DNA from 3 places in the Bacillus sp. 11B20 genome. Region 1 is predicted to be linked to each of the others. Evidence: riboswitches for the same ligand, from Rfam matches in the RefSeq annotation. Region 1 holds a riboswitch; each other region holds the start of a gene.
The links. A riboswitch is a leader RNA that binds a small molecule or an ion and turns the genes downstream of it on or off. The one in region 1 is predicted to bind thiamine pyrophosphate.
Positions count from the first base shown of each region.

Region 2: another riboswitch for thiamine pyrophosphate. It lies ahead of tenA (thiaminase II); the one in region 1 lies ahead of thiC (phosphomethylpyrimidine synthase ThiC).
Region 3: another riboswitch for thiamine pyrophosphate. It lies ahead of tenA (thiaminase II); the one in region 1 lies ahead of thiC (phosphomethylpyrimidine synthase ThiC).

Region 1 covers NZ_JBLZWZ010000008.1:582,314-593,228, forward strand. Annotated here, with positions in the region: gene ruvB (Holliday junction branch migration DNA helicase RuvB) at 1-963, opposite strand, end outside; gene ruvA (Holliday junction branch migration protein RuvA) at 975-1,580, opposite strand; gene ACN6NB_RS12390 (intercompartmental signaling factor BofC) at 1,729-2,229, opposite strand; gene ACN6NB_RS12395 (serine/threonine protein kinase) at 2,468-3,112, shown strand; gene ACN6NB_RS12400 (hypothetical protein) at 3,146-3,328, opposite strand; gene ACN6NB_RS12405 (hypothetical protein) at 3,520-3,666, shown strand; gene thiC (phosphomethylpyrimidine synthase ThiC) at 3,702-5,462, opposite strand; TPP riboswitch at 5,589-5,697, opposite strand; gene ACN6NB_RS12415 (LysE family transporter) at 5,933-6,565, shown strand; gene ACN6NB_RS12420 (YhcN/YlaJ family sporulation lipoprotein) at 6,611-7,228, opposite strand; gene safA (SafA/ExsA family spore coat assembly protein) at 7,563-8,792, opposite strand; gene nadA (quinolinate synthase NadA) at 8,924-10,033, opposite strand; gene nadC (carboxylating nicotinate-nucleotide diphosphorylase) at 10,020-10,883, opposite strand; gene nadB (L-aspartate oxidase) at 10,865-10,915, opposite strand, start outside.
Region 2 covers NZ_JBLZWZ010000009.1:836,099-847,013, reverse strand. Annotated here, with positions in the region: gene ACN6NB_RS18595 (type 1 glutamine amidotransferase domain-containing protein) at 1-32, shown strand, start outside; gene ACN6NB_RS18590 (hypothetical protein) at 173-1,300, shown strand; TPP riboswitch at 1,357-1,460, shown strand; gene tenA (thiaminase II) at 1,548-2,234, shown strand; gene ACN6NB_RS18580 (ECF transporter S component) at 2,231-2,830, shown strand; gene ACN6NB_RS18575 (ABC transporter ATP-binding protein) at 2,805-4,403, shown strand; gene ACN6NB_RS18570 (energy-coupling factor transporter transmembrane component T family protein) at 4,393-5,127, shown strand; gene ACN6NB_RS18565 (methyl-accepting chemotaxis protein) at 5,278-6,117, shown strand; gene ACN6NB_RS18560 (YwqG family protein) at 6,286-7,101, shown strand; gene licT (BglG family transcription antiterminator LicT) at 7,339-8,172, shown strand; gene ACN6NB_RS18550 (beta-glucoside-specific PTS transporter subunit IIABC) at 8,500-10,407, shown strand; gene ACN6NB_RS18545 (glycoside hydrolase family 1 protein) at 10,379-10,915, shown strand, end outside.
Region 3 covers NZ_JBLZWZ010000007.1:267,593-278,507, reverse strand. Annotated here, with positions in the region: gene ACN6NB_RS05600 (CotY/CotZ family spore coat protein) at 1-322, shown strand, start outside; gene ACN6NB_RS05595 (CotY/CotZ family spore coat protein) at 525-968, shown strand; gene ACN6NB_RS05590 (CotO family spore coat protein) at 1,004-1,687, opposite strand; gene fabI (enoyl-ACP reductase FabI) at 1,802-2,578, opposite strand; gene thiD (bifunctional hydroxymethylpyrimidine kinase/phosphomethylpyrimidine kinase) at 2,728-3,534, opposite strand; gene ACN6NB_RS05575 (thiazole biosynthesis adenylyltransferase ThiF) at 3,551-4,564, opposite strand; gene ACN6NB_RS05570 (thiazole synthase) at 4,561-5,328, opposite strand; gene thiS (sulfur carrier protein ThiS) at 5,333-5,536, opposite strand; gene thiO (glycine oxidase ThiO) at 5,533-6,645, opposite strand; gene tenI (thiazole tautomerase TenI) at 6,629-7,246, opposite strand; gene tenA (thiaminase II) at 7,221-7,931, opposite strand; TPP riboswitch at 8,010-8,119, opposite strand; gene ACN6NB_RS05545 (monovalent cation:proton antiporter family protein) at 8,179-10,020, opposite strand; gene prpE (bis(5'-nucleosyl)-tetraphosphatase PrpE) at 10,183-10,915, shown strand, end outside.

The DNA.
Region 1 (10,915 bases):
TTCTCTCGTGACGACCCGCCCTCTTGGTGTTCTTTGCAGGAAACCAATTTGCAGCAAGTACGGTTCGTACACATCTTCAATCGTATGTGATTCTTCTCCAATTGTCGCTGAGATCGTATCAAGCCCAACAGGACCGCCTCTAAATTTTTCAATCATACTTAAAAGGAGTTTATGGTCTATATGATCAAGGCCAAGCCTGTCGACTTGAAGACGCTCAAGGGCATCTTCCGCAATGTCCTGCGTAATAGCATGATTCCCAAGCACCTGCGCAAAATCTCTTACTCTTCTGAGCAAACGATTGGCAACCCTCGGTGTTCCCCGGGAACGTCTCGCAATCTCTTCGGCAGAGCGAATATCGATCCCAATCTCAAACAGCTCGGCTGTTCTTGCCACAATGTGAGCCAAATCTCTTTGCTCATAGTATTCCAATCTTGCATGTACCCCAAACCTATCACGAAGCGGCGCTGTTAACAGCCCGACACGGGTCGTTGCACCTACAAGCGTAAATGGCGGTAAATCAAGCCGTACAGAGCGTGCTGTATCTCCTTTTCCAATGACAATATCTAAACAAAAATCCTCCATTGCTGGGTACAGCACTTCCTCAATTGAGCGCTGCAAGCGGTGAATTTCATCAATAAACAATACATCACCTGGCTCAAGAGATGTTAAGATGGCCGCCAAATCACCAGGACGCTCAATGGCTGGTCCTGATGTTGTACGCAGCTGAACATTCATTTCATTGGCAATGATCGACGCAAGCGTTGTTTTCCCAAGTCCAGGAGGTCCATATAAAAGGACGTGATCAAGCGTTTCCTGCCTCATGCGGGCAGCTTCAATAAATACGCTGAGATTATCCTTTACTTTTTGCTGACCGATATATTGGCTAAGTGTCTGTGGCCGCAGACTTTGCTCAATGGCTGATTCATGGTTGTCTGCTTCAGTTGAGACGAGCCGTTCATCCATGAGACATCACCCTATTTCAACATTTTTTGTAAAGCTTTTTTCACATATTGATCGGTTGTGAGATTCTTTTCTTCTTTTAATAATGGAAGAACCTTTTTAATTTCACGATCACCGTATCCAAGGACACTCAAGGCTTCAAGCGCTTCATCTAATGCAGTTTGCTGCGTTTCAACCTGAATGTGGTCCTCGTGATTAAATAAGTTGCCAATCATTTCTGGTACCACATCTGCAAGTTTTCCTTTTAGATCCAGAATGATTTGACGTGCTGTTTTTTTGCCCACACCAGGGAATTTAATCAGGAACGCTTCATCTTCACGTTCTATCGCTGAAATGACAGCGCCTGGATCACCGGAAGCAAGAATGGCGAGTGCGCCCTTTGGCCCTATTCCTGTGACATTTAACAGTTTTGTGAACAGCGCTTTTTCTTCTCGTGTTTGAAAACCGTATAACGAAAATGCGTCTTCCTTTATGTAATGATACGTATAAATCGTTTCTTGTTTATTTACTCGATAGATAAACGGGTTTGGGGTATAGACTTGATATCCCACTCCGCCGTTTTCAATGACAACATATTGCGGGCACACATAATCAATGGTCCCTTTTACAAACTCTATCACCGTTTTCACCTCTTTGACTGTTCTTCATTGTAACATAAATCGAGGAGAAAACCGCAATAAAAGTTAACATACGTTCGCTCAGTACATTTTTATCATGAAACCACGAAAAACAGCTTGCGGTCTTCACACCAGCAAGCTGTTACACGCTTTAAAACGATATTTCATTTCGGTAAGGCTTCATGACTTCAAGCACATGCTCAAATTCATCCTTTGTTCGAAAAGGAATGCCTTGCTCAAGCTGTTTTTCCACATGACTTTCTAAACGGGACGTATCAATTTGAAAAAAGAGATGAATAGGCTCCGCCCAGCCGTCAGGTCTTCCATGAAACGTAGAAATCACACCGTCCTCTGATAATCCGATATATCCATTTGCTTTACTTAATGGAGAGATATCATCAATTTGCTTTCTAAAAAGGGCAAAATCCTCTTTTTGTTCTACCAGCGTCCAGCCTTTATACTGCGCCCAGAATGTGTCTTTGTCTTCTAATGATGACCGGTGTCTTTCAATACTCACATCGCCGTCTAGATAGACTTTTTCAAGCTGAACGGTGATAGAGTTTGACTGCTTTTGCAAGTGTTCTTTCCCTTCCATATCCGCAGCGAAAAAAAGCACACTTGTCATGATAAGTCCTGTAACGAAACATTTCATCTTCACTTTCACTATTTACACCTCTTTAGAACATGAGATCGATGCATGACATATGTAGTTTGACCCATTTTTCTAAACATTAACCAAATCGATGATTCAAATGTATGGTAAGAGTCTTTCGTTGTATCCTTCATTCGTAAATGTTATGTTTTATACAATCCATTGCTTTATCGAGTGACACGTTTTTTCATCATTCGTTTTTCAGCCGCATAAACTGAAACCAAAGAAGGTGAAGTCAATGTCAGATGTCAAAAGATTAGCCGAATCGATTCAGTATCATGAAGAGAAACGTTTTCATAAGCTTGCCTATAAACCAGTAGAGCTTGAACTGTGCGGCAAAGGAAGAAGTGCCTATGTCTTTTTATACAAAAAAGACGGCAAGAAAATGGCACTAAAAGTCTTTTTCCCTTCTTATCAGCATATTGCCCGCAAAGAGGCTGCCATTTACGAAAAACTTTCTGGTTCGTCTTACTACCCTGAGATTTATGAGTCTGGGGATCAGTATATTTTAATGGAATATATTAAAGGCTACACATTCTATGAATGCCTTACAAAAGGAATTCCTATTAAAAAACAAATGATCAATCAAGTCGATGATGCGCTGGAGGAAGCGCGCGAGAAAGGATTGAATCCTTCTGATATCCATCTGCGCAATCTGATCTTAACTAAAGAAGGACGGATCAGAGTCATTGACGTTGCCAGATTCACGCAAACGAAAGCATGTCATCAATGGGATGATTTAAAAGCTGCTTATGCTTATTACCAAAAACCTTTTTTCCCTAAAAAAGCACCGCGTCTGTGGCTAGAAGTGATTGCTTATTTGTATAAAAAGAACTGGCTGTCCCGCGGGCAGCTTAATAATCGGAATGATTTTTCTGCATAATGAAAGCCGCTCTATTTGAGCGGCTTTCTGTTGTTATTCTGTTTCTACATGGATACTATTGACGTTTAATAGGTTAATGATTTCATTATTCAGCTTAAACCAATGATTGGCTTCTTCAATTTTTTTATACACATCATAGGTAGCTGGACGTTTGAGCTCGAAATCAAGCACTTCCCCATTGTTCATATGAAATGTTACCTTAAATACTTTCATCATAAGATCACCTTCCACTCTTCTTGTTCGCTGGTCAAATAGATCAGCTCTTTTCATTCATTCTCTATTCAACTCGTTTCCCCTCCTTCTTTCCATTCAAACCCAAGAAGTTTAAATTTTGTTTAAATTCACACAACATATCTATCTCTCATATCTGCAAAGAAGTATATTAGTGAAAAAGGAGGCTGCCCTTGATGAAGCAGAAAAAGAAACGAACATCTCCAGAAAGAAAAACAGTCTTTTTTCATTTAACAGATGCTCTCATTCCAAGTGTGGACATGATGGCATATGCAGCAAAGGCATTTTTTCACCTTTTAAGAAAAGCCTTTTCAGCGGTTTGATAAAACCCCGCACAGCATCGTGCGAGGTTCTTTTTTTATGGCTGATAAATTTGACTTCCTTGACTGACAAACTCCTTCGCCTTCTTTTCCATCTCTCTTTTTACTTCTTCAGATTGATTGCGGATATCATGAGAAATTTTCATACTGCAAAACTTCGGTCCGCACATCGAGCAAAAGTGAGCGGTTTTAGCGCCTTCGGCAGGCAATGTTTCATCATGGAACGCCAAGGCTCTTTCTGGATCAAGTGACAGGTTGAATTGGTCCCGCCACCTAAATTCAAACCTCGCTTTCGATAAAGCATCATCGCGCTTTTGAGCCGCAGGATGTCCTTTTGCTAGATCAGCGGCATGTGCCGCAATTTTATAGGCGATCACGCCTTCTCTCACATCTTCTTTGTTCGGCAGACCTAAATGCTCTTTTGGCGTTACATAGCATAGCATTGCTGTACCGTACCAGCCGATCATGGCCGCACCGATCGCGGATGTAATGTGATCATACCCCGGCGCGATATCTGTTGTAAGAGGCCCTAACGTATAAAATGGTGCTTCCTTGCAAATGTCCATTTGCTTGTCCACATTCTCTTTGATTTTATCCATTGGGACATGTCCGGGCCCTTCAATCATTACCTGCACATCGTGTTTCCAAGCAATTTCTGTTAACTCACCTAACGTTTCCAGCTCTGCAAACTGCGCCTCATCATTGGCATCAGCAATCGAGCCTGGTCTAAGTCCATCTCCAAGTGAAAAGGCGATATCATATTTTTTCATAATTTCACAAATGTCTTCGAAGTGAGTGTAGAGGAAATTCTCTTGATGATGAGCAAGACACCATCTTGCCATAATTGCACCGCCTCTTGAAACAATTCCGGTCACCCGATCGACAGTGAGCGGAATATATCTTAACAGCACGCCAGCATGAATCGTGAAATAGTCTACACCTTGCTCCGCTTGTTCAATTAATGTGTCCCTGTACACATCCCACGTCAAATCTTCTGCGACTCCATTCACTTTTTCAAGGGCCTGATAGATGGGAACGGTTCCTACTGGGACTGGGCAATTCCGAATGATCCATTCTCTCGTTGTATGAATATCCTTTCCAGTAGACAGATCCATCATTGTATCTGCCCCCCATCTGATCGCCCATGTCATTTTTTCAACCTCTTCATCAATGGATGACGTGACAGCTGAATTGCCAATATTCGCATTGATTTTGACATGAAAATTTCTTCCGATAATCATTGGTTCACTTTCTGGATGGTTAATATTCGAAGGAATGACGGCTCTTCCGCTCGCCACTTCCTCTCTAACGAACTCAGGGCTTAGCTCTTCTCTAATTGCGATAAACTCCATTTCAGGCGTAATGATGCCTTTTTTGGCATAATGCATTTGCGTCACGCGCGCTCCTTGTTTCGCGCGGAGCGGCTTATGATGAAAATCAGTTTGGACAGAATGGATGGACTCCTTCTCCCTTGAACGATATCCGTTATCCTCCGGTTTTACATGACGCCCTTCATAGCTTTCTGTATCTCCTCTTTCTTCAATCCATGCTGCCCTAAGACGCTTTAACCCCTTTGTGACATCAATATGAACGTTCTCATCGGTGTACGGTCCACTTGTATCGTATACACGGACTGGTTCATTTTTTATGTCGCCCGCCTCTGTCACAGTATGTGAGAGCGTGATCTCTCTTTTTGGCACTAAGATATCGGGTCTTGATCCTTTCTCATATACCTTATGGCTGCCGTCAAAGCTGGATAACAATGATTGGTTGGATGGGACACTTTTCTTTTCTTTCATTTGCTGTTCTCTCCTTTTCTTCTTGTCACCGGACAGGATGGAATCAGCACCAGCAAAAAACCAGGCTCTATTTAAAGAACCTGGTTTCGTCGTCAGAAATAAACATGCATATCATTGATATGATACATGCATCATCTTCAACTTCCCCACGCTGGTACGAGCCAGATCAGGTCCAAAGGGTTAAGAAGCTTATACTTCTCTCTCAGCCCATTTACGGGCACCCCTAGTCACTTTTATTGAATTCCACATCAGTTTAGCATAGAGACATCATGAAGAAAAGAAGATTCAGGAAAATAGTTCCTTTCCCCTACAAGCGTTATGGATCATGTTGATATACAGTCTTCTATACATCATCTATCTCTCTCATTTCAATTAAATCTGAAATAATCATTGATCCTTTTCTCCTATTATGTATAATTAATCTAAACGGAGAATTTTTATACAATTTATTTAAAGGAAGTTCTAGTCGATTGCAAACATTTCTCACATTTATCGTCGTAGGATTCTCAATTGCTCTGCCTGTTGGAGCAATCACGGTTGAAATGACAAAACAGGGACTGAAAAACGGATTTTTTCATGGTTTAACTGTCGGAGCAGGCGGTATGACCATAGACTTATTACTCATCTTGGCTTTATATGCTGGATTTGCTCAGTTTTTATCTTTGCCGTTTGTTCAAATCCCGCTCTGGCTGATCGGAGCTGTATTTTTAATGATTCTCGCATACGATTCCATTAAAAATGCGGATCAAGATATTCATTTAGCAGGAGAAAAGGTCAATAAATCATTCGTGAAAACATATCGAAACGGTTTGCTCGTGGCGGTATCTCCTGGAAATCTTGTGTTCTGGGTTTCTGTTTTTGGTGCTGTACTTGCAGATGCTTATACAAAAACAGATTCATCTGAATTTATGCTGGCTGCCGGCGGTATTTTGGCAGGGATTCTCCTTCATGACATTGGTCTACTCACCCTTGTATCCTTAACAAGAAAAGTGATGAATCGGACGATGATCAAGTGGACATCCATTATTGCTGGTATTTTATTATTAGGGTTTGGCTGTTATTTCTTTTACGAATTTTATATAGGCATCAAGGTTTATTTTTAAGAAAAGGCTAAAGTTCGTGATGAACTTTAGCCTTTTTGTGTCAAACTATCGGGTCATGCCTGTTTGTCCTGTTTCAAATTGCGTTCTTCTCATATCTCTAAAGCGTGTGAATGCACCTTCATCTTTCATGACTTGGACTGCTCTTCCATCTGCATAACGAGTCGCTGCTTCTTCTACTTGTGATACGCCTTCTGACGTCAGGCGGCCATCTGATTTAATGGCAATATACACATTCTCATCCGTCACCATGACTTGAGAGTCTGCCACGTGATTCATTTTATTGACGCGGTTGGCAATTTTTCTTGAACGCTGGATGTTCTCTTGTTTATCGTAGCCTGAGAACGACATTTGGTTATGATAGTTCATATCTCCATGACTGTAGCGTCCATCTCCACCTGCAAGAGGCATTCGATCATCGGCTTGAGGACGGGTGCGATAATCAACATTCGTTGTATTCCCACCGTTCATCCCTTCCATGAGTTCAGAAACTGGTCCTTGATGATCTTGGTTATTGTCATCTGCACGGTTATTCGAATGATATCCGACCGGCTGACCTGATTGATTATGCCTTGTATCTACACCTGCATTGTCATTTGTACCACATGCTGTTAACCCAATAGGAAGAAGCACTAATGCGATTGTTTTTTGCCATTTTTGTCTCAAACGAAAAACCCCCTGTACAAATTCAATCTCATGAGCGCGAAACAGGCTCTGTTTTAGCATGTACAGTTAGGAAGAAAATCAAGCTGTCAGTTATAAACAAAAAAAGGAACGATTGAGATTGTTCCTTCTTGTATGGTGACAAAAGGCTAAAATGTTCTTGATTTTAGCCTTTTGTCTTCTTTTCAGCGTAATAGAAAACCTTTGCATTCTAGGAAGGACGAGCACAGGAGCGGAGCGAATTTGACATTCGTGAGCACCGGAGCGCAGACCTGACACCGAATGCGAGGGTTTGTCTACACGCTGAAAGGAACGATTGAGATCGTTCCTTCTGTCATTAATCCTCTTCTTCCTCCTCCGGCCTTGCAAATACGGATTGGCCTGGATATGGCTGCATATAAGGCTGAGCAGGATAAGCACCCATTTGGCCATAAGGAACAGGATTCGGATAATGTCCTGGCCAAGGCTGATGATGCTTCATGCCATCATCACATCCGCAGTCTTCCTTGTCGTATGCTGCATTTGAGACGTTTGGATAAAAGCCTTGATTTACGTTGGCATTTGCATTGGCGTTTGAATGCATATGGTGATGCCAGTGATGTCCGTCGTTTGCATGGTGCTCATGATTTTCCCCGTAGTAAGCAGGCGCTTGATACGCAGGATAATATGGATGAGCCGGGTATGGATATGGCATCATATGATGGTGATAATATGGATGGATAGGATAACATAGTCCTGATCCCGGTAAAATTGGCGATGCCGGCACCATTTGCTGCGGATATGGATACATCCCCGGCATGTAATGACCATGACCATAACCAAAATAAGGATCATATGGTTCATGATGATGGTGCTGGTGATGATGCTCGTTATTTTCAGCCACTCCTCCTACCGCTGCCCCTCCCACATTTGGCATTTGCGGGAAGTTAGGAAGGTTTGGGTAATTGCCATGCTCCATGTCTTTTCCCTCCTCTTTTTGATGCGGAATATGAATAAACGGGTCATATCCCTTTGCCACTTCATCTTTTAGATGACCTTTATTTTCATGGTAAAAATGGTCTTTGTTATCTTTATGGTCCTTATTTTCATGATGGGAATGACCCTTGTTATCTTTATGGTCTTTATTCTCATGATGAAAATGATCCTTGTGATCTTTTTTCTCATAATGATCTTTTTTGGGAGGAGGCGTGAATGGCTGGTAGAGATTGGTCTGATAATAGTTCACATCGACTTGTGGAAAAACTGGCTGCTCGATCTTTGGCACTGGCGGTACATAAGGTACCGGTTCATTTGGCTTTTCCTTCGGTTTTGTATCTTGCACTTGCACGACATCTTTTGGCTTTTCTTTCACATACGGATGTTCTTTCGTTTTTGGCATTTCTTTTGCTTTGTGATGATCTGTTTTTACAGGAACACCACTAGATGGAATTTTAATCTTCATACCCGGCATGATCAAATCAGGATTACTGAGCTGAGAATTTAGTTTTTTCAATTCTTGAAAGTCGACTCCGTATTTCTTTGAAATTTTCCAAAGGGAGTCTCCTTTTTGCACAATATGAATTTTCAACGTTTTCCCCTCCTATGCAAAACGTGAACGTAACGGTTATGTCAGAAGTACAATATGTTTCAACATAAATTTATGCCTATTTACAAGCCGATATGATAAAAACTTGTTTTCTGATAGGAGGGGCTGAATCATTATTTAATGGCGAGCATTTTCTCGAGTGCAAGCAAAGCGTCTTTCGTGATGTCTTCATTGACCTGTATCAACCCGACCGGCTGACCCTTTTCAATGCTTTCAAGTGACCATAGCAAATGAGGCAGATCAATCCGGTTCATCGTCAAGCATGGACACATATCTGGGTTAAGGGATTCAATTTGTTTATCTGGGTGCTGCGCTATGATCCGTTTGACTAAATTCATCTCTGTTCCAATCGCCCACTTGCTGCCTGCTGGCGCCTGTTTGATCGTATCAATAATAAATTTCGTTGAACCTGCTAGGTCAGAAGCCCTTACGACCTCATGCGTGCATTCAGGATGGACAAGAATTTGAATGTCACGGTCTTTTTTTCTCATTTCTTCTATATTCCGAACGGTAAATTTCTCATGTACTGAGCAATGGCCCTTCCATAAAATCATCTTGATTCGGGAAAGCGGCTGATCGGTGATGAGCTTTTCTTCTATCTGATCCCAGACAGCCATTTCTTCTATCGGAATACCTAAATCAAAAGCCGTATTACGCCCTAGGTGCTGATCAGGGAGAAATAGAATCCGCTCTTTTTGCGTCATCGCCCACTCGAGTACTTTTTTAGCATTTGACGAAGTAACAGTCGCCCCGCCATGCTTGCCGACAAATGCTTTAATATCTGCTGTTGAATTGACATACGTAAGCGGAAGTATTGTATCTCCAAACAGATCAGTGAGCTGCTCCCATGCTCTGTCTGTTTGTTTCATGTTTGCCATATCTGCCATGGAACAGCCTGCTCTCATATCTGGCAATACGACGCTTTGATTCTTGTTTGACAGCATATCTGCCGTTTCTGCCATAAAGTGAACACCGCAGAACACAATGTATTCAGCCTCGTGATTGTCGGCCGCTATTTGTGCCAGCTGCAATGAATCTCCTGTTGCATCTGCAAATTCGATGACCTCATCCTTTTGATAATGATGACCCGGTATAAAAAGCTTTGATCCAAAAGCCCGCTTGATTTCTAACACTCGCTGCTTCATTTCATCATCAGAGCGGTGTTTATATTCATCTGGCATCATGGCTGCATGTTGATTGGCTAATACATTAAGCATGGACATGAGCTGTTCCCCCTTTATGACTGAATTCCATATTCATACTAAAATCAAATGCTGGAGCAGAATGTGTTAGAAAACCAAGTGAAATCAAGTCGACTCCTGTCCCCCTGTAGCTTGGCAATGTCTCTAGCGTAATGCCCCCTGAAGCCTCTGTCAGAATGGACTCTGGCGTCATTTGTTTAAAACGTTTAACCTCGTCCGGAGAGCAGTTATCAAACATGATGACATCCGCTTTTGCATCAATGGCTTCCATTAGCTGCGTTTCTGATTCAATTTCCACTTCAATTTTCACCATATGACCGGCATATGCTCTTGCTTTTTCTACCGCTTCACGAATAGAGCCGCATGCGGCAATATGATTATCTTTAATCATCACCCCATCTGATAAGCCAAAGCGATGATTCTTTCCACCGCCTGTCTTCACTGCGTATTTCTCTAACATACGCAAGCCGGGTGTCGTTTTTCTCGTATCACAAATCGTAATAGACGGGTCACCTAATCGCTGCACCGCCTCATGCGTTAAGGTGGCGATACCTGTCATTCGCTGCAATAGATTTAAAATGACCCGTTCTCCTTTTAATAAGTCGTTGACTGGGCCCTTTATTTTCGCCAGTACAGCGCCTGAACGAATCCAATCACCTTCTTGAAAAAACAGCTCAGTTTGAATCTGTTCATTCAACAGGCGGTACCCTATATCAATCAGTTGTGATCCTGCCAATACACCAGATTGTTTCGCAATGATAAGAGCTGTTCCTTTCTTGTCTCCAAAGATGGCATCAGCTGATACATCTCCAAAGCCAATATCCTCTGTAAAAAAATGAGTGAGCATTTGTTTTAACTGTAAACGTTCCATTTGGCACCGATCCTTTCATTTTTCATGATATA
Region 2 (10,915 bases), on a different contig from region 1:
CAGCACGTTTGTTTGTCAAAACTATTGCATAAAACGTTCAAAAACCAGCCGTTACTCATGCGGCTGGTTTTTTTGTTATAAAAATGTCCCAAAAAAGACCAAAACAATGATTGGAATAATGGTAAAATTATCACAGGGTAAAAAACCCAAATGAGGAAAAGGGGATGTTCCTGTGAGAGCATTTTATGTCAAAATCACTGCAGCTTTACTGTCTGTTTTACTCGTCGCAACAGGTTTGTTTTCACCAGCATTAAAAGCAGAAGAAGCACCAAAATCAAGTGGGAAACGATCACCACTGACAGAAAAAGCGATTCAGCAAGTGCAAGAGTCGTTTTTAAAGCAGGATGAAGGAACCGCTATCCAACAGAAGCAAGTGAAAAAATCATTTAAAGTGATTAAGAAGAAAGGAATCAGTATCAAACGAAAAGCTGCTAAAGATGGCAAAATGCGCACGTCTGCCGTTCGCTCCATTGATGGACTAGCCATAAATCAATCGGCTGTCTTAACAGAGGACGACCCAGTTGATTTATGGTTTTTAAGCACATCTTCACCTCAGGCACTCATCAGCCGGATTACCTCTTCAAACCCTGATTATTTCGTTCAATTGTTTGTTGTTGATTATGAAACAGGACAAGCCTACCCAACGGATCTTATTCAACCGGCAGGCAGTCTGCTCGCGTTAAGCAATTTACCAGCGGGTGATTATGCGTTTGGTATTACCAGCGGTGGAGACTTTGGAGACTCATATACATTACAGGTGAATGCAAAAAACCCACCAAATTTCACAGGTGCTGAATCCCTGTCATCAACATTGCAATACTTTGTCGCTACGTATGCCAATGGGGATGTTTTCGCAAATGGTACAAAAGTATATAACAAACAATCTAAGACCGCCGATTATAAATGGGAGCGTGTATTTTACTTCTCATATGATGGAAAATATGAACAGAGAACTCATTCTGTTGACAGTGTGAAGGTGAAAAGTATTTCAGCACCAGTGTCGTACTCTGCTCCATACGCAAGTTCCTCAGAGGCCATTCTCGTCTACTTAGATGTGGAGACTTTATTTATGTATCATGAATCATCGTTTGCTAGCGGGCAGTACTACCATAGTAGCTTTGTTGATACACTTGGGAAGACGACACCAAGACGCTTAGATATTGATGATATGACAAATTACGGTGATCATATTTTAGCTGTAGATTTAAAAACAGGAAAGCCGATCGATTTCTTCAGTGTGTTGAATTTCTACTATGCTGCAGGGATCGAGAAACTGCCAACAATCAGAACGTTGAATTAAGAAAGGCGGTTGACATCAAATCGCCACATGTGTAGAGTAAAGATAATTAAATGACAAAAGTCCACTAGGGGAGTCATGTATGACTGAGACAAGAGAAAATCTTGGACCCTTTGAACCTGATCTAGTTCGTACTAGCGGAGGGAAGTGGAGCTGGACCTTGTCTTATTCATGATTGAATCGATAAGAAGGCCGCTCCATTTGGGGTGGCTTTTTCATTTATTCAACTGAAGAAGAGGAGGCTTTTTTTATGACATTTTCTACGCAATTAAGGAAAGAAGCAGAACCGTTATTTGAAGCCATTTATCAGCATCCGTTCGTTAGAGGCCTGGCAGCAGGAAAGCTGGAAAAGGAACAGATCATTCATTATGTCAAACAGGATGCAGAATACTTACAAGCATTCATTAAAATTTATGCAGCAGCGCTCAGCAGATGTACAGACAGAGAGGATATTGCGTTTTTTCATCAGCAGATTGCGTTTGTACTAGATAGTGAAACGCACCCTCATCAAAACCTTTGCCGAGTGGCAGGAGTAGCGTATGATGAGCTCCAAGGTGCTTCTTTGGCTCCGAGTGCTCATCACTATATTCATCACATGCTGCAAGTCGCACAGGAAGGTACGCTGGGTGAAATCATCGCTGTCCTGCTTCCATGTCCTTGGACATATTGGGAAATAGGGAAACGAATGCTCACAGATGTGCAGCCAGACCCGTCACATCCGTTTTATGAATGGATCACGTTTTATGGAGGATTAACCGATTCTGTCACTGGTGAACTTTGCAAGCGGCTCGACCAATTGGCGGAAGCAGCAAGTGAGAAGGAAAAGGAAAAAATGAAACAGCATTTTATCTTAAGCTGCCAGCTTGAGTACAAGTTTTGGGAAATGGCCTTCACTGTTGAAGAGTGGCCAGTTCAACTGGAGGTGCATACATCATGACATGGAAGATGAAAGAAGTCGTCCTTGCCGTGATTTTATCCGTTGCGTGCGGTGTGATCTATTTAGGGTGGTCCACACTTTACTTACCGATTACAGCACTTGTTGGCCCAGCAGGAGGCAATATCATGTTTGGAATATGGGTCATTGCCAGTCCAATCGTTGCGTATATCATTCAAAAGCCGGGGGCTGCCCTGATTGCGGAAACAGCTGCCGCGGCTGTGGAATTATTGACAGGCAGCCACTTCGGACTTTCAGCTCTGCTGATTGGTGTATGCCAAGGGCTTGGGGCAGAAATCGCCTTCGCTCTTTTTGGGTATAAACGATACCGCATGTGGACACTGATGCTGTCTGGTGCCTTTGCCGCTATCGGAGCGATGGCGTACAGTCTCGTGGCAAATGGCTTCGGATATTATACGCCTCAAGTTTTACTTATGACGCTTGTGACTCAAATCATTAGTGGAATGATACTTGGCGGATGCCTTGCGAAAGTGGTGGTGGACGCACTATCCAAAACTGGTGTACTCAATCAATATGCCATCATGAAAGAAAAACGAAATAAAGGTGAACAGCATGAATTCATTTCTCGCGTGCAATGATCTGACTGTCCGTTTTTATGAACAGCCTAAGCCTGTTTTAAATCAAATCTCCCTGACGATTCAAAAAGGGGAAAAGGTGCTTATTTTAGGACCGAGCGGAAGCGGGAAATCCACGCTCATTTCGGTTCTGGCTGGAATCATTCCAGAGCATGTGGAAGCAGACATGCAGGGCGAAGTGGTGTTACAAAGACATACAGGCGTCATGTTTCAAGATCCAGACTCTCAGTTTTGTATGCACCGCGTCAATGAAGAAATTGCCTTTAGCTTAGAGAATCGTTCCGTCCCACGTGAAGAGATGGATGACATCATTCAGCAGCTCATGCAAAAAGTCCAACTGGATGTCGATCCGCATACAGAGATTCACACTTTATCTGGCGGCATGAAGCAGCGATTGGCACTTGCTTGTTTACTAGCATTACAGCCGGATGTTCTATTCTTTGATGAACCAACCGCACAGCTTGACCCGGCAGGTAGAATGGACATATTTCAACTGCTGCAGCAGCTTGCAGCCGATCAGCAGCAAACCATGATTTTTGTAGAGCATGTGCTTGACGGAGTCATCGAATGGATGGATCGGGTAATTTTATTAGATGATCAAGGCAGCATTTTAGCAGATGGAGCTCCAAAAGATGTGCTCGTGACATATGAGGAAGAAATGAAAGAGGCAGGAATTTGGCGGCCAAAATTATTTCCCGAGAAATGGTCCACGATTATTCAAGATCCATTTCATCCACTGAGTCAAACCTTTATGCAAACCTACGAAGCAAGAAAAGCGCAGCATGAAAAAGTGCCGTCAATCGAACGAGAGACAATGATTCGTACAGAAAATCTTCAATTAAGCTACGGGAAAAAAAGGATTATGAGTAACCTTCAGCTTGATATCAAAGCAGGAGATTGGGTGGCGATTATTGGAGAAAATGGGAGCGGAAAAAGTACGTTTCTCAAACATTTGATCCGCTTAGAGCCAGCTAAAAAAGGTCATATTTTCTTAAAAGAAACAGACCTTAAAAAATGGTCTGACCGACTACTCTATGAAAAAGCAGGCTTTGTGTTTCAAAATCCGGAGCTTCAATTTATACAAGACACAGTATTCGATGAAATTGCTTTTGGCGGCAGACAGCGCAACTGGCCAGAATCAGTCGTACAAGAAAAAACGGTCCAGCTGCTGAAAGAGTTCGGTTTAGAGAAGCATGTAAAAGCACATCCCTTCACCTTAAGTTTAGGGCAAAAAAGAAGATTGAGTGTTGCCACGATGCTCCTTTTTGATCAAGATGTATTGCTGTTAGATGAACCGACTTTCGGTCAGGATGAAAAAACAGCGAAGGAATTAATGAGGCGTTTAAAAGAACGGCAGCGCCAAGGCACGACCATTGTGATGGTTACACATGATATGGAGCTTGTCGATGAATGTGCCGATCAAGTGCTTCTTTTTCATCAAGGCAAGCATGTATATGATGGTCCCCCTTATGATTTATTCTCAAATCAGGAACTTGTCGATGCTTATCAGCTGAAAGCTCCCTTACATTATCGCTATGTGGCAGAAAGAAAGGATGTGCTGACAATTGCAAAGTAATCATTCCTTTCTTTCTACTGTGAATCCAGTCATGAAATTACTCGCTCACCTGCTTGCGATGGGCTGCCTCATGGCGATATCTGATCCTAAAACAACCTTTATCATCTGGCTGTTTGCTCTTGGCATTGGACTTGTTTTAGGTGGATGGAATATGAAGTATCTCATCACAAGGCTTGTCCCTTATCTGCTCTTTTTTATTCTCGTCTTTTGGATGATGGCGGCATTCGGCAAGGGGGATCATACTGTTTGGAAGTGGGCGTGGTTTCATATCACGGAGGAGAGTTTAAGAAATGGTCTCACCATCGCTTTCAGAATGCTTGGATTTGTGACATTTGGTCTCCTTTTTACGTCCACAACCGATTTGACGGCATTTATGATGAGTCTGATTCACCAATGCCGAATGTCCCCAAAATGGGCGTATGGAATGCTTGCCGGCTTCCGGTTTATTCCGTTATTTCAAAGTGAATTAAAACAAATGAAAGCTGCACATAAAATCAGAGGCTACAAGCAAAAAAACAGCTGGAAAGCCTTTATGCGTTATGCATTACCCCTTTTTACACAAGGTGTACGAAAATCAGAGCGCTTAGCGATTGCGATGGAAGCCAGGGGCTTCACAGGGACGAGAGAGCGAACGTATTATCATATCATCAGCACCTCATGGATTGACTACATGTATCTTTTTCTCATCGGTATCAGTGTCTTTATGTGCATTTACTTTTTTTAAAAAACACCCACATTCACTAGATAGAATGTGGGCTTTTTATATGCCTTAGGTCATTTGATTGATATTAGTACACATTACAGGCTGTAATAGATCATATAACGAACCGATAAAGAAGGTGTACTGAGAAAAAGAGAGGATGAACGTAAGCGAATGTCACAGAGAATTGATAACATAATAGACGCTTTACCAATCATTGGACTTGCTATGAGAGAACAGCTAACTTTTTCTGTTTTAGGGAAAGAGAAGGTTCTTTATTATCAGCAACATGGGAATATTGATTTAGGATTTAAAGCTGGTGATACAGTAGATCCTGGATTCCAAAACTTTGCGATGCTGAAAAATGGGAGAGAACCATCGTTTATCCAAATTCCGAAAGAAGTATACGGGATTCCAATGGATATCGTAGCCGTTCCAATTACTGATGAATCAGGTCAAGTGGTTGCTGCCTTCTGTGTGGCCTATGACCAAACGAATCAACAACGATTAGAGCACATCATGACGGAGAGCAACGAGGCTTCCGAAAAACTAGTCGCAATGGTACAGCAGGTTGCCGCACATTCAGAGGAACTACAAGCGACAAGTGAACAAATTCTACAAAATACGAAAACCACTGTCGAAAATTCCTCTAAAATCAATCAAGTGTCTAATCTCATTAAAGGTATCTCTGATCAAACGAACTTACTTGGACTTAACGCATCAATAGAAGCTGCAAGAGTGGGAGAAGCAGGAGCAGGCTTTGGAGTGGTCGCAACAGAAGTGAGAAAGCTGTCAACTCACGCGAAACAGGCGACAACTGATATTGAAACAGCCCTAAAAGATGTGCAGGGATCGATCAAAGGAATGGAAGAAGAAATTGCGCAAATTGTCGCTTCCTCTGAGCATCAGGCAGAACTTGTTGGCACTTTTACAAAAATTATTGAAGGCCTTCATGAAACAAACGAAACAATGAAATCATTGGCAAACGACTTAGTGAACTATCAAGTAAAATAAAGAATGACAAAACCTCCAGCTGAATCGGAGGTTTTTTTATCATTTCAAGGTGAGAAACTTGTTAGGATCATGACCGTTTTATCGCTGACAGGCAGGGTACACTTCTGTATGATAGAAAAAGAGAGACTAGTTTTGTGATTAGACCTATTCATAAGGAGGAAGATCATCGTGACACAATCAGCGAAGCTGAAAGAAATACTTGCACCCTACCGTCCGTTGTTAGATGAAACGGAAAAACCAATGATACAATTGCAGATGAAACAAGGAAAAACAGGACCATACGACAGCAAAATAGCTGGTGATCCTTACTTCCCCAGAAACGACGAATATCCAGTTGACGGCGAAGGACATCCTATGAAACTTTTGGCACAAATCAATTTCGGTCAGCTGCCAAAGCTAAAGGATTATCCAGAAACAGGGATTTTGCAAGTCTTTATTTCTGTGCATGATGATCTTTATGGAATGAATATTGACCATAAAACAGAGCAAAAAGATTTTCGAATTAAATTTATTGAGGAACCTTTCTTGGCAGAAGAAGAGTTATTGACTGATTTTTCTTTTGTGAAAATTCCAGATGATTTTTATTTTCCTGTAACGAAAGAAGGCGCAATTACAGGTGAATTAGCAAGCGAAACGATCAGTGTAGGAGATTTCCGCTTTGAAAAAGTCACAGGAAAAAACAGCTGGGACCTATTCGAAGATGCAGATGGTGTTAATGGCGAAGAAGCAGATGCCCTGCTGGATGAATTTTATGAAACAGCGAGTGGCTTTGGTCACAAATTGGGCGGGTACCCAGGGTTTACACAAGAAGACCCGCGTACCTATGTAGATCAAGAACATACTGTTTTATTATTACAAATTGACTCAGATGATGAAGTAGATTTGATGTGGGGAGATTGCGGTATTGCCAACTTCTTTATCAAACCAGAAGACCTCAAACGAAAAAATTTCGAGAATGTTGTCTATAATTGGGACTGCTCCTGATTTTGTAAAAAACACACTTTAAACACTCTTTATAGAGTGTTTTTTTGTGTATGTTTTTAGACTTTTTTGTCCCTATTTCGTCATTTCTAAGAGGCAATATGTCATTCTTACTAGTTGACCGGATCAAAAAAAAATGTAAAATCATCTTAAAGTCCTCTTTTTTGAAAATAATAATAACATGACATATGATTCAACGATAAAATGCTCGAAAAAGCGGAATGTACTGGGGGGTATCAATTGATCATTTCGAAAGTAATCAATAATAATGTTGTCAGTGCGTATGATGACGAGCAGCATGAGCTGGTCATTATGGGCAGAGGGATCGCGTTTCAAAAGAAAAGCGGAGACCCGATTGACGAAGAACGAATCGAGAAGGTATTTTCTATTCAAAATAAAGATATATCAGAAAAATTCAAAACCCTGCTTTATGATATTCCAATCGAGTATATGCAAGTGTGCGAGGCGATTATTGAGCATGCGAGAACGACTCTTAACAAAAATTTAAATGACAGCATCTATGTGACGCTGACGGATCATATCACCTTTGCCATAGAACGTCATCAAAAAGGAATGGACATCAAAAATGCCTTGCTCTGGGAAATCAAACGGCTGTATAAAGATGAGTTCAGATGTGGTTTAGAAGCTATTCGGATCATTGAGGACAAGCTGAGCATCCATCTTCCTGAGGATGAAGCCGGCTTTATTGCCATGCATATTGTCAATGCAGAGCTCAATGAGGAAATGCCAAACGTGATTCAAATCACCAAACTCATTCAAGATATTTTAAACATCGTTAAATATCACTTTCAAATTGATTTAGACGAGGAATCATTAAATTATTTCCGTTTTGTGACGCATTTGAAGTTTTTTGGGCAGCGTCTGTTTAACGAAACTCAAATGGAAAATCAAAATGAGTTTCTGTATGAAGTGGTAAAAGAGAAAAACACTGCAGCTTTTCAATGTGCAGAAAAAATTAACGAGTATGTTCAAAAAGAATACAACCGAAGTCTCATAGAAGATGAAATGCTATATTTAACTTTGCATATAGACAGAGTAATAAAAAGAAAATAAATTCAAAAAGAAAGCGTTGACATCACAAAATTAACATGATAATTTATAACTATAAACTAAATAACCCACAATCTTTTAGGATTGTTACTGGTCAAGCAGGCAAAACCTAAATCATTGTCCCTATCTTTGATAAGGCATGATTTAGGTTTTTTTATATCTAAAGACTTATAAAAATTAAATAACGATCAATCGCTATGAAGGATTGTTACTGGTTAAGCAGGCAAAACCTAAATATCGATTAATGTCTGAATCGCTATTTCTCGGACATTAATGGATGTTTAGGTTTTTTCTATATCAAGATGAAATCGACGATTGGAGGGTAACACAATGAACCACAAACAAACAGCAAAAGAAGTGCTAGAACTTGTCGGCGGTGAAAAAAATGTTAAGCAAGTCACACATTGTATGACAAGACTTCGCTTCAACTTATACGATGAAAGCAAGGCAGATAAAGAAAAGCTGCAATCAACAGACGGCGTCATGGGCGTGAATCAAAGCGGCGGTCAATACCATGTCATTATCGGTAACGATGTATCAAACGTCTATCAAGCAATGATTGCTGACTCTGGGTTATCAACAGATGTAAAATCAAGCGGTACAGAAGAAGCATCAAAACAAAATGTGATATCAAAGCTTTTCGATTTTATCTCTGGTGTCTTCACACCAATTCTCCCAGCCATCGCTGGAGCCGGTATGATCAAAGGGATTTTGGCACTGATGCTCACATTTCAGTGGATATCAGATAAAAGCAGCACGTATGCGATTTTAACAGCTATCGGAGATGGAGCCTTTTACTTCTTACCGATTCTACTTGCTGTAAGCGTAGCCAAAAAAATTGGTACAAATCAGTATATCGCAGCTGCCATTGCAGCAGCAGCACTGCACCCGCAGTTAACCGCTTTACTGGGTGCGGGAAATACAGAATTTCTCGGCTTGCCAGTGGTTGCCGTTGTGTACTCTTCATCGGTGATTCCAATTCTACTTACCATTTGGCTCGGCTCATATGTTGAAAGATTTGCGGAAAAATATAGTCCAAAATCATTAAAGATCATCCTTGTTCCAACAGTCACACTTCTTGTCGTTGTACCAGTTATGCTTATCGCGGTTGGACCGCTTGGTGGAATTATCGGAAATGGCCTTTCAGGTGGAATTGATTTATTGTTTAAACATGCAGGTATTTTGGCAGGGCTCTTGATAGGCGGATTCATGTCACCATTGATCATTACGGGCATGCACTATGCACTGCTTCCAATCATGATTAACAACATTACGTTAAACGGTTTTGACTTTATTCTTCCAATGATGTTTGTAGCGAATATGGCACAAGCAGGCGCAGCATTCGGTGTCTTCTTAAGATCAAAAAACAAAACATTCAAATCATTGGCGATGTCTACAAGTATCACAGCCTTAATGGGTATTACTGAACCTGCTATGTATGGTGTGAACATGCGATTGAAAAAACCGTTCCTTGCAGCCCTCATTGGTGCAGCAGCAGGCGGCGTGTTCATGTCGATCTTTAAAGTAAAATCATATGTGATATCTGGATCAGCAGGCCTCCCAGGTCTCCCAACATTCATTGGACCAACATTTGTCTACTCAATCATCGGTTTAGTCATCGGATTTGTTGTAGCAACGATCATGACACTTGTTCTAGGCTTTAAAGATGTACCAGTAAAAGAAGATACAAAAGCAGACAAACCAGAAGAAAAGAAAGACACAGCGGCGCTTCAAAATGAAGTGGTACAAAGCCCGCTTGAGGGCCAGCTAAAGCCGCTCAATCAAGTAAATGATGCAACATTCTCTAATGAAATCATGGGTAAAGGTGCAGCCATTGTACCAACTGTTGGACGCGTTGTTGCACCGTTCAACGGCAAGGTTGAAACCATTTTCCACACAAAACATGCCATTGGCTTGAAGAGTGACCAAGGCACAGAACTTCTTATTCATGTCGGGATTGACACGGTAAAACTTGACGGAAAGTATTTCACAAGTCATGTGCAGTCCGGTGATCTTGTACAAGCAGGGGATGTGCTCGTTGAATTTGATATCAAGGGTATTCAGCAAGAAGGCTATGATGTGACCACACCTGTTATTGTGACCAACACAAATGATTATGCTCAAGTTGATGCGAAAACAGATGGAGCGATTACAGTGAAAGAGACACTGCTTACAGTCAGTGTAGAAGAAAAAGAGGAGGGTATTCAACATGAACAAGTTAGAAAAAACATTTCCTAAAGGTTTCTTATGGGGCGGTGCTGTTGCAGCCAACCAAATTGAAGGCGCATATAATAAAGGTGGAAAAGGCTTATCGACAGCAGACGTATCACCGCATGGTATTATGCACCCATTCGATGAATCAATGAAAGACCTTAACTTATATCATGATGCCATCGATTTCTACCATCGCTATAAAGAAGATATTGCACTCTTTGCAGAAATGGGATTCAAGTGCTTCAGACTATCCATTTCTTGGCCGCGTATTTTTCCAAATGGCGACGATGCGGAACCGAATGAAGCAGGCCTCGCTTTTTATGAAAGAGTATTTGATGAACTGCATAAGCATGGAATTGAGCCAGTTGTCACGATCTCTCACTATGAAATGCCGCTTGCACTTGTGAAAAACTACGGCGGATGGAGAAACCGTAAGCTTGTGGATCTTTATGAAACATACGCTAAAACATTGTTCACTCGCTTTAAAGATAAAGTGAAATATTGGATGACCTTCAATGAAATTAATGTCGTG
Region 3 (10,915 bases), on a different contig from region 1:
TGATAAAAAGGGCGGGTTGTTCTCTACTTTCGGAAACATTGGAGGATTCGTTGACGATTGCCAATGCTTCGAATCTATTTTCTTCCGGGTTGAAAAATTACACGACTGCTGTGCTACGTTATCTGTATTAAGACCTGTTGATGTACACGGACATACGCTAAGCGTGTGTCACCCTTGTGACCCTGACTTCTTTGGTTTAGAAAAAACGGACTTTTGTATTGAGGTTGATTTAAACTGCTTCTGCGCAATCCAATGCTTAAACCCAGAGCTTGTCGACAGAGTCATGCCATCGAAAGATAAAAAGCATCATCACCACGGCTAAATCAACAGCCGTTCATCTAACTTGTCATGAGTCAAAGCATCCCCTTCCTTATGAATGACAACCAATTATGCGGAGCAGTCGGCATAAGTAGCGACCGCTTCCGCATTGGTTAAAAGTAGATGCACGAACCGGCAAAGATAGCTTGTAGATGATAACAGTGCTCAAACACTCAAACAAATTTCCTAGTATAGGAGGGTTGAATATGAGCCGCAAACATTCATGGAACTGTGTAACAGAGGCTGTTGAAAACATTAGCGACTTACAAAATGCTGTCAAAGAAGATTGCCCGACCAGCTGTTACAGCAATCTCCTTTCTCCATCACATTCATTAGGTGACACTGTCCCGTTTGTTCTCTTTACATCCAAATCAAAACCATTCGTCGCATTCGGAAATGTCGGAGAAGTAGATCCAGGCCCTTGCTTCAGCACTGCATTTTTCAGAGTCGAACATATCTGTGATCACTGTGCAACACTCAGCTTGCTTATCGCATTTGACAAAGACCGTCATATTTTAGATTTTACAGATAAAGATTCCTTATGTGATGTGTTTCGATTAGAAAAATCGAAGTATTGCGTTGAAGTAGACCTTGACTGCTTCTGCGCTATCGAGTGCCTAAACCCAAGACTCATCAACCGTAACTGCTAACAAAAAAAGTCCCTATATGGGACTTTTTTTCTTTGTTAAAAACCAAGCGGGTGGATGGAAGAAATCTCAGCAATCACTAATTCGACTGGATTTCCCCCGCCTGCTGTACGAATGATCACAGTATCATCTTTTCGATCCATGATAATTCCTCTATATGTTTTACCATCAGCTTCAATCAGACAAAGAGCTCTTGGCATATTATGAGGCAGTCTTGTGAGAAAATCGACTTTTTCATCAATACTCATCTGACTTAAAGGCTTTTTCACTCGTTTTCTTCTTGGTTCTTCTTTTGTTTCATGAAAGACACCTTCTGGCTGGTTCCCCTCTTCTTGCTGAGGCTCTTGCTTTTGTATGAGCTCTGGTTCTTGTATGTTCTCTTGTTCCTGTGCAAGCTCGGTTTCTTGTGTGTTCTCTTGTTCCTGTGCAAGCTCAGCCTCTTGTGCGATATCTCGTTCTTCTGTAAACTCGGCTTCTTGTTTTATTTCTCGATCTTGCTGGAGTGCAGGCGGCTCAGCTTCTTTTTTCTGCTCTATTTCTTGAGCCGTAGGAACCTGCTGCGTGCTTTCTTCGATCTCGCCTGCATTGTGATCACTTTCTGGCTGTTTTTCTGATTTCTTTCGCTTTCTCACAATATTTTGCATGGCCGGCTTTGATTCTTGATAGCTCGGCTGAACAATATACATCAGCGGCTTTTGATTCTCATCACCTATATTTGACATACTAATCCCTCCCGAATGATTCATTCCTTATATATATGAACGGAAGCCTCAAATCAGAAGAAAAATAAAAAAACAGCATACCCTTCATCGGTATGCTGCAAGTCATGTATTCGTTTAGCGGGCAATGATATGGAAGCCAGAATCAACATGCAGATTCTCACCTGTCATGCCGCGAGATAGATCACTGAATAAGAATAGAGCTGTATCGCCAACTTCTTCAGGAGTTGTTGTACGGCGAAGTGGTGCACGCTCTTCAATATCCTTTAGAATGGTATTAAAGCCGCTGATGCCTTTTGCAGATAACGTACGAATTGGACCAGCAGAAATACTGTTCACGCGGATGCCTTCTGCGCCTAAATCAGCTGCTAAATATTTCACACTTGCTTCAAGTGATGCTTTCGCTACACCCATTACGTTGTAGTTTGATACAACACGCTCTCCGCCTAGGTATGTAAGCGTCACAATGCTTCCACCCTCTGTCATTAATGGACGTGCTGCTTTTGCTACAGCAGTTAATGAGTATGCACTAATGTTGTGCGCCAAAAGGAAACCTTCACGGTTCGTGTTCAAGTATTCGCCAACAAGCTCTTCCTTGTTTGCAAATGCAATGGCATGCGCAACGCCATGAATGACTTGTACTTTTTCTTTAATTGCAGCAAAACATTTTTCGATTTCTTCATCACTTGTCACATCACATGGTAGAATGATTGAATCATCACGCTCAAGTGTGCTTGCAAGCTCTTTTACCGATTCAGCAAGACGATCTCCAACATAAGTAAAAATCAAACGAGCTCCAGCTTCATGAAGTGAACGGGCAATTCCCCAAGCGATGCTTCGTTTATTGGCAACACCCATCACCACGATATTACGGCCTTCTAAAGAAAAGTTCATATGTAATAAAGCCTCCTATTTTTTCAAGACATAGTATTAGTACCTGATCATAATATTATCACAGATCATAAGAGAATGACAATTTCCTCTGAAAGAAAGTTTCATTTTCGCAAAAAAACCGCCCTCACAAGGAAGGCGGTTCGATTCCCTTAACGTTTGATTCTGTTTTGCTGATAAGCAAAATGGTTCGTAGGCCCGTGTCCAGATCCAATTCGTAAAGGGAATTTGATCGCTTCATGGACAAAGCTTTCTGCTGTTTCAAAGGCTTCCTTTATCGAATAACCTTTCGCAATTTCAGCTGTTAATGCTGCTGCAAACGTGCAGCCTGTGCCATGTGTATGTGGTGTATCGATATGTTCATTTGTGATTTCAATAAAGCCTTTTCCATCATACAGCAGGTCGGTAATCATCCCATCAGATGGACCATGGCCGCCTTTGATCACGACATGTTTCGTACCGAGCTCATAAAGGCGCTCTGCTGCCAGATAGCGATCCTCTTTCCTCTGAATACGTATACCTGACAGTACTTCTGCCTCAGGAAGATTCGGCGTAACAGCATAGCTCACAGGCAGCAAGTGTGTTTTCATCGCAGCGACCGCATCTTCATTTAATAAAGAGGCTCCTCCTTTTGCGATCATGACTGGATCTACAATCAGCTTCATATCATATTGAACCGTTTTTTCAGCTACGATCTTGATCATGTCTGCACTCCACAGCATCCCTGTTTTGACGGCATCTGGCAGTAAATCTTCTGCCACTGCATCTATTTGACGCTCTAACGCCTCAATTGAAAGCGGGTAAATCCCGTGAACACCTAGTGTGTTTTGCGCAGTAATCGCTGTGATTGCAGACATTCCATACACACCGAGCTCCTGAAAAGTTTTCAAATCGGCCTGAATGCCTGCTCCGCCGCCAGAATCAGAACCCGCGATTGTGAATGCTTTTTTGATCGTCATTTCTTCACACCTCTCATTAGCCAATCCATTGATGATAAATCGTTCTTGCTTTGGCAATATCATTGGTTCCATGAACAAGCGCTCTGCCATCTTTAAATAAGACAAGCTTAAATTCATCCTTTTGACACGACAGCAAATATGGATTTTCAAGCACATCCATCCCTGCTTTCTTTAACCGAAGAGCTACTTCATGTAAAGGCGGCGGTGTTTCTGCTGCACTGCGGATTTGTACCGTATTGCGGCCGCATAGTACATCTGCCTTCGCTCTCTTGTCATATGAAAGAAATGGATACGTCTTCAGTCCACAGCTTGGACATTGCTTCTTCTTTAAAGACGCGACCGACCGAATGTCAGACCGTTCATTTTTCCATAAATCGAAGGATTTTAATATTGGCGTCACTTGATGTCCTGTTAAATATTTAAGTGCATCTGCCACTTGATATGCGGCCACCTGCTGCACAACTGGACTAATGATACCTGCTGTATCACATGTCATGCCTTGTGCAGGTAAATGTTCAAGCAGACAGTGTAAACACGGCGTCTCACCAGGAATCACAGTAAATTGAATACCATAACTGGCTACACAGGCCCCATAAAGGAACGGAATTTGATGTTTGACAGCAGCATCATTTGCAATCATTCTTACCTCAAAATTATCCGCTGCATCGACAATGATCGAAGCCCCACTGACCAGTTCGTCAATATTGTGAGCAGTCACATCAATCACGATGCCTTTGACGTAAACGTCACTGTTTACTTGCTTGAGTCTTTTTTCAGCCGCCACAGCCTTTGGCAGCCGATCCTTCACGTCTTGCTCCGTGTAAAGCTGCTGGCGCTGAAGGTTGCTCCATTCAATATAATCTCGGTCCAAAATGGTGACAGATCCAACTCCGGCACGAACGAGCATTTCTGCACTAGCCGTTCCAAGTGCCCCCGCTCCAATAATGACCGCCTTTGAGTCATTTAGCCGCTTTTGTCCCTCTGTTCCAATTGGCTGAAAAAGCTCTTGGCGTGAATAACGAGTGCTCAAAATGACGGCATTCCTTCCTGTGGACTGCTCGCTGTCCCATAGTTTTTCAGGGGAATACGTCCTGCCTCATAGCCTAGTCTTCCTGATTCAATCGCCAGTTTCATTGCTTTTGCCATTTTCACAGGATCCTTTGCACCAGAGACAGCGGTATTTAGTAATACTGCGTCAGCTCCAAGCTCCATCGCATAAGCTGCATCCTTCGGAGAACCTACGCCAGCATCAATAATGACCGGCACCTTCGCCTGTTCGATAATAAATGAGAGATTCAAAGGATTTAGTAAGCCTTGGCCTGAACCAATCGGAGAAGCACCAGGCATAATGGCATGGACACCGAGTTCTTCTAATTTTCTTGCGAGCACCACATCATCAGACGTATATGGCAGCACGATAAATCCTTCTTCGAGCAGCATTTCAGATGCTTTTAATGTTTCAACTGGATCTGGCAAAAGAGACCTTGAACAGCCAATGACTTCTACCTTGATCATGTCACACAGCCCAGAAGCCTTTGCTAAACGGGCAATACGCACTGCTTCTTCTGCTGTACTTGCACCAGCTGTATTCGGAAGCAATGTATATCTTGATAAATCAAGCTGCTCCAGGAAATTCGGCTGAGATGCTTCGAATATGTTCATTCTTCTGACAGCAAAGGTTAAAATTTCGGCTTCCGATACGTTCACCGCTTCTTTTTGAACCTCAAATGATGGGTACTTCCCTGTTCCGAGTAATAGTCTTGATGTGAATGTTTTTCCGCCAATGTGCAGCATTGGATCATCCTCCTCCTACAAAATGAACGATTTCAATCGTGTCATTTGGTTGAATGACTACTTGTTGAAACGCTTCTTTATCAATAATTTCTTGGTTCTTTTCAACGATCACCACACGGTTTTCAAGCTGATAGGCTGATAGCAGATCATAGATCGTTCCATTCTCTTGATCGAAGTCAACGATTCTGCCATTCAATTGAATCTTCATACGAATAGTGCCTCCTTTCGTCCAATACGAAATGCGTGAAGCCATTCCTCTTTGACCGGTTTGTCTAATATGAGGTCACGAATGATTTCTCCAGTAATCGGCGCAAGTAAAATGCCATTCCTGTAATGCCCTGCAGCAAAAAGAATACGCTTGTCTTCTGGATGTCTTCCGATATAGGGATGCCGGTCGTTTGTCGCCGGACGAAGGCCTGCCCAGCACTCTTCAATCGGCATCTCTTTAATAGAAGGCATCAGCTGAGACGCCTTTTGAATCACAGCTTCCACTCCGCCAAGCGTTGGAACAGCCTGCCACTCGTTTGGCTTCATCGTTGCACCGATAACAAGCTTTCCGCTATCTCGCTGAACGATATAACAATGATCATGATAAATGGTGTGTGCGAGCGCTGGACCGTTATTCCATACAGACACACATTCTCCTTTTACTGGATAAAGAGAATGCGATAATCCGAGCTCTTCAAAAAAACGGCCAGACCATACACCACTTGCAACTGTCAGGTCATCACATGTGAATGTGCCCTTCGTTGTTCTGACAGTTAACACTTCTTTGTCCCGCTTCACTTCGATCACAGGTGTACACTCTTTCACATCTGCTCCGTACCGGACCGCCGCCTGCCACAAAGCCCTGCATACAGCATAAGGCTCAACATGCACATCCTCTTCAATCAAACCTGCTCCCAGCATGTGATCTGTTACTTGAGGCATGCATTTTTTTACGCTGCTTGCGTCAAGCCACTTAAATGTAGACAAATGCTGCATCCGGCAAAGGGCCTGCTTCTCTTCTTCAGTAAAGGCGACCTTCATGATGCCGCCTGCTGAAGTCCGAATATCAATGCCTGATTCATGCAAAAGATCGACCTTTAATTTTTCGTATAATGCCTGGCTTGCTCTGCCTGCCTGAAAGAAAATATCCTCATGCCCCTCTCCTTCAGCATGTGCACCGAGCATCCCGGCAGCCGCACTTGTCGTTTGCTTCCCTATCTCATTCGCTTCAAATAAGACCACCTGTTTTCCTGCTTTTGCAAGGTGATAGGCGATTGACATCCCTATGATTCCACCACCAATGATTGCAACGTCATAATGCTTTTTCATAAGGATTCTCCTTTACCTTTTCAGAAAATGCTTGTGCCATCATACGCGGCTGATGATGAGTAAATATCCCAGACATGACAGCGATTCCTTTCACATGAGCATGTTTCAATTCTGGAACTCGTTCTGGGGTCATCCCGCCGATGGCCACCACTGGAATTGTTAGTGCAGAAGTCAGTTCTTTCACAAGCTGTACACCTCTTGCCTGGAGTCCTGGTTTACAAGAGGTGTCATATACGTGCCCAAACATGACATACTCTGCTCCATTTTTCTCTGCTGCTTTCGCTTCTTCTATCGAATGGACGGACACCCCTGCATGAAGGTGAGGGAATTTTCTTCGCAGCTCTTTCGGCGAAAAGCTATGGCCCGGAAGATGCACCCTGTGAATATTGGTTAGCAGCGCCACGTCTACTCGGTCATTGATCACGAGCTTTTCTTTCGGCACACCTTCTAAAAGGAGATTCTTCACGAGATCAACAAGCTCACCTGCTGTTTTAGAACGTTCCCGAATATGAATAAAATCCACTTCAGACGCAATGGCTTTTATTTGTTTGATCAGTTCACCCGCAGGAAGCGAATCATTTGTCACTGCGTGGAGTTCCATTTGCACCAACCCCATCTAAGCATGCTGTTTGCCACAATTCTTTTTGATACGCCATCTCCCAAAAATGATATTCGTAATAGCTTGAAATCACAAAATTTTCTTTCATATTGGCGCGTACATGTTCTGGTGCTTTTTCTGCTAGTTCATCAAAGCGGTTCACCTGTTCGAAAACGAGTTCCTTAAACCAATCGCCTCCATATGTCAAAATCCATTCTTGGTAAATTGGATGGTCAGGTGTTGTTTGTTTTAGCTTTTCACCTACCTCATAATAGAGCCAGTAACACGGTAATAACGCGGCTAAAATCTCTTCAAACCGTCCGCTTTTTACAGATCGATACATATGAGAGGTATACGCATAAGCAGTCGGGGAAGGCTTAAAGTTCTCAATGGCTTCATCAGAAATTTGCAGAAGCTCTGTAAATTTCCTATGCAGCGACAGCTCTGCTTCATACGTGCCCTGGGCATGATACGCCATTCTGCCCGTCGTATGTAAGTCCTCACTAATCGCCGCTCCATATGCCTGCACCTTTGCAAAATGAGTTAAATAATACGAATCCTGCATCACGTAATAGGTGAAACGATCGAGTGAAAGTGTGCCATCCCCAATCCCTTTGACAAAAGGATGCGTAAAGCTTCCATTCCACCATGTTGCTGCAGCCTCTTTACATTCTGTTGAAAACGTCATGTTCCTCTCCTCCTGTTTTTCCATATAAAAAAGCCACTTTCCGCGTGGAAAGTGGCTTGGAATTTGTAAAAAGCATAGTCAAAAACCGCACCACTTCCCTACGCAGGTATGAACCTGTTCAGGTAATGAGGGTCTAAAAGTCGACACTTTTATCTCAGCCCTTTTAAAGGACTCCCCTAGTGGATCAAATATATGATGTTGTACCTCTATCTTAATCAGGAATTGTTCATTGGTCAAGCGTTCATTGTCATTCTAATTGGGCTCTTAGTCCTGCCACATACTCCCGGGAGCCCGATACAAGCACACGATCGCCGCTTCTAAGTGTCGTATCTCCATGCGGTACTAAGCTGTCTACCCCTCTGAAAATGCGGACAAATACCAAATCACCGGTGAAAGGAAATTCTCTCAGCATGACATTATGATAACGATGATTGTTCATTTGAATTTGATACAAAGAAGAATCCTCATTTGTTAGCAATCGAATCGCATCAGGTGCTTCAATCAAAGCTCTTAGCACCGTTTTAGATGAAAGGAAAGTAGAAAACGTATCAATGCCTGCTTCTTTCAATGTCAGCTCTGCCTCAGCTTTGTTGACACTTGCAATGACTTGTTTTGCTCCTTCTTCTTTTGCAAATAAAGCAATTTCCTTATTTTTTGTCTCACTGCCTGTTGCGACGACAAGGACATCCTCTTGGCCGACGCCTGCCTTTCTCAGCGTCTCATCGTCGTATTGTTCAATTGATTCGACTTCAAAGATAGAGTCTGCCAGCAGTGCTTCCTTATTTTCTTGAAACACATGCAAAATCCGAATGTCATATTCATCCTGATGCAAATCAAGTGTGACAGGTAAGGTCAGCTGATTTGCACCAATAAAGGTCACACGCTTCTTATGGCTCGCCGCTTGTTCTTTTTTAAAGAGCGCTTTAAACCAAACAGGTGTTAAAATACTCGTTAGCACAGCAACTAAAATCAGCGCTCCAGACATTTTATGATCAATGACACCGAGCCGCTCACCAATCGTCGCAGCTGCAATGACGAGAGATAATGTTGAAGTTAATAAAAAGCCTGAGCCGATGACCTTATTCATGTCATACCATTTTTTCAAATAAAGAATTGGGATGAGCTTACTTATAAGCAACGCAATAAACAGCAGCGGAATCATGATCATGATGGTTGGATCCTTAAACAGTGCCCATATATTCAGATCCACTCCGACCATCACAAAAAAGATCGGGATTAAAAATCCGTAGCCAAATGAGTCCAGCTGCTGAACGAGCTCTTTATTTGGTGAAAGAAGGGACACAAGCACGCCAGCTAAAAACGCCCCTAGAATATTTTCAGCCCCGAGTGATTCAGATAAGGCAACTAAGACTATAATGAGAGTAAAGATTGCCCTTGTCCCAATTTGCACGGTTCCTTTTGACATCGACTGAAAAATTGACTTTGTCTTAAATACGCGGCCAAATAAATAAAGAAGAATGCCTGCAGCAAATAATAAGAGCAGAAGCCACATGTTCCCTGTTCCATCTCCATAAATGGAGGAAAACACAGCAAGTAAAATCATCGTGACCAAATCAGCAATGACAGCTACAAGCAGAATGATTTGACCGATATTCGTCTGCATCAACTTTTCCTCTTTTAAGGTTGGCACCACTACGCCTAATGAGATGGTAGAGATAATGAGCGTCATTAAAAAGGCATTTTGGATAAACCCTGCGAGTACAAACGCATAGGACAGGATAAAAGAAATACAAAATACCCCAAGAAAAATAATGGTGGCTGCTTTAAATGTATTTGGTTCTTTTAAACCATTTGGAAGTTCTCGTGCTTTCTTCTTTGACTCAAAAGAAGAAAAATCTATTTCAAGTCCACTTAAAAACATCAGAAAAATAAAACCGAGCATGGATAATGTATCTAACCACGCATCATGTTCGACAACCAGTTGAAGACCGCTTTTCCCAATGATGAGCCCCATAATGATTTCAGCTACAACGACCGGAATGGTCAGCTTAAATCGGTGCAATAAAATAGGGGTGAAAAAGGCGACAATAATAACGACAACGAGTGATGAAACAGATGTATGCTCCATTGGCTAAAGCCTCCTAACATTCATGTTTAATTTTATAAGTCTTACGTTAAAGGATTGATTCTAACAATTGCCTAAATGAAATGAAAGCCATTCGTTATATTTTCTAAAATTCAAACTTCTTTATATCCGACGAATGGATGAAAAAAATCAGGAGGAAACCTTATGAAATTCGATATCATTGGCGATATCCACGGCTGCTACGAAGAGCTGCTTACACTCATACACAAACTAGGATACGAACTCAAACATGGATTACCCGTCCATCCTGATAAGAGAACGCTGGCCCTTGTTGGTGATTTAACAGATCGAGGGCCTCAGTCAGTAGACGTCATGCGATTTGTCATTCATGCCTATTCACACGGCGCAATCCGCTATGTACCTGGCAACCATTGCTTTAAGCTTTATCGCTATTTAAAAGGAAATCCCGTCAAATTGCTTCATGGCATCGAAACGACAGTGAACGAAATAAAAAAATTGCCCATTCATGAACAAAACAAATTGTCACATGAATTTAAGCAGTTATTCGAGAAGGCTCCGCTTTATGATGTACTCATTCCTGATGAGCTGATCATTGCACACGCAGCGATGAAGGAAAAGGATATTGGAAAAAAGCCGAATAAACAGATGCGGTCCTATTTATTATTTGGTGCCGTCACAGGAGAAACATGGCCAGATGGACGGCCTGTTCGCAAGGACTGGGCAAAGGAATATCACGGAAAACCGTGGATTGTGTATGGCCATACACCTGTGAAAGAACCTCGATTCGTTGGCAGAACCGTCAATATTGATACAGGCTGTGTATTTGGCAACAAACTGTCTGCCCTCACATACCCTGAGCTTAAAACGGTCTCCGTTCCCTCATCTATGCCTTATGACGATTCAAGATTTCAGCATT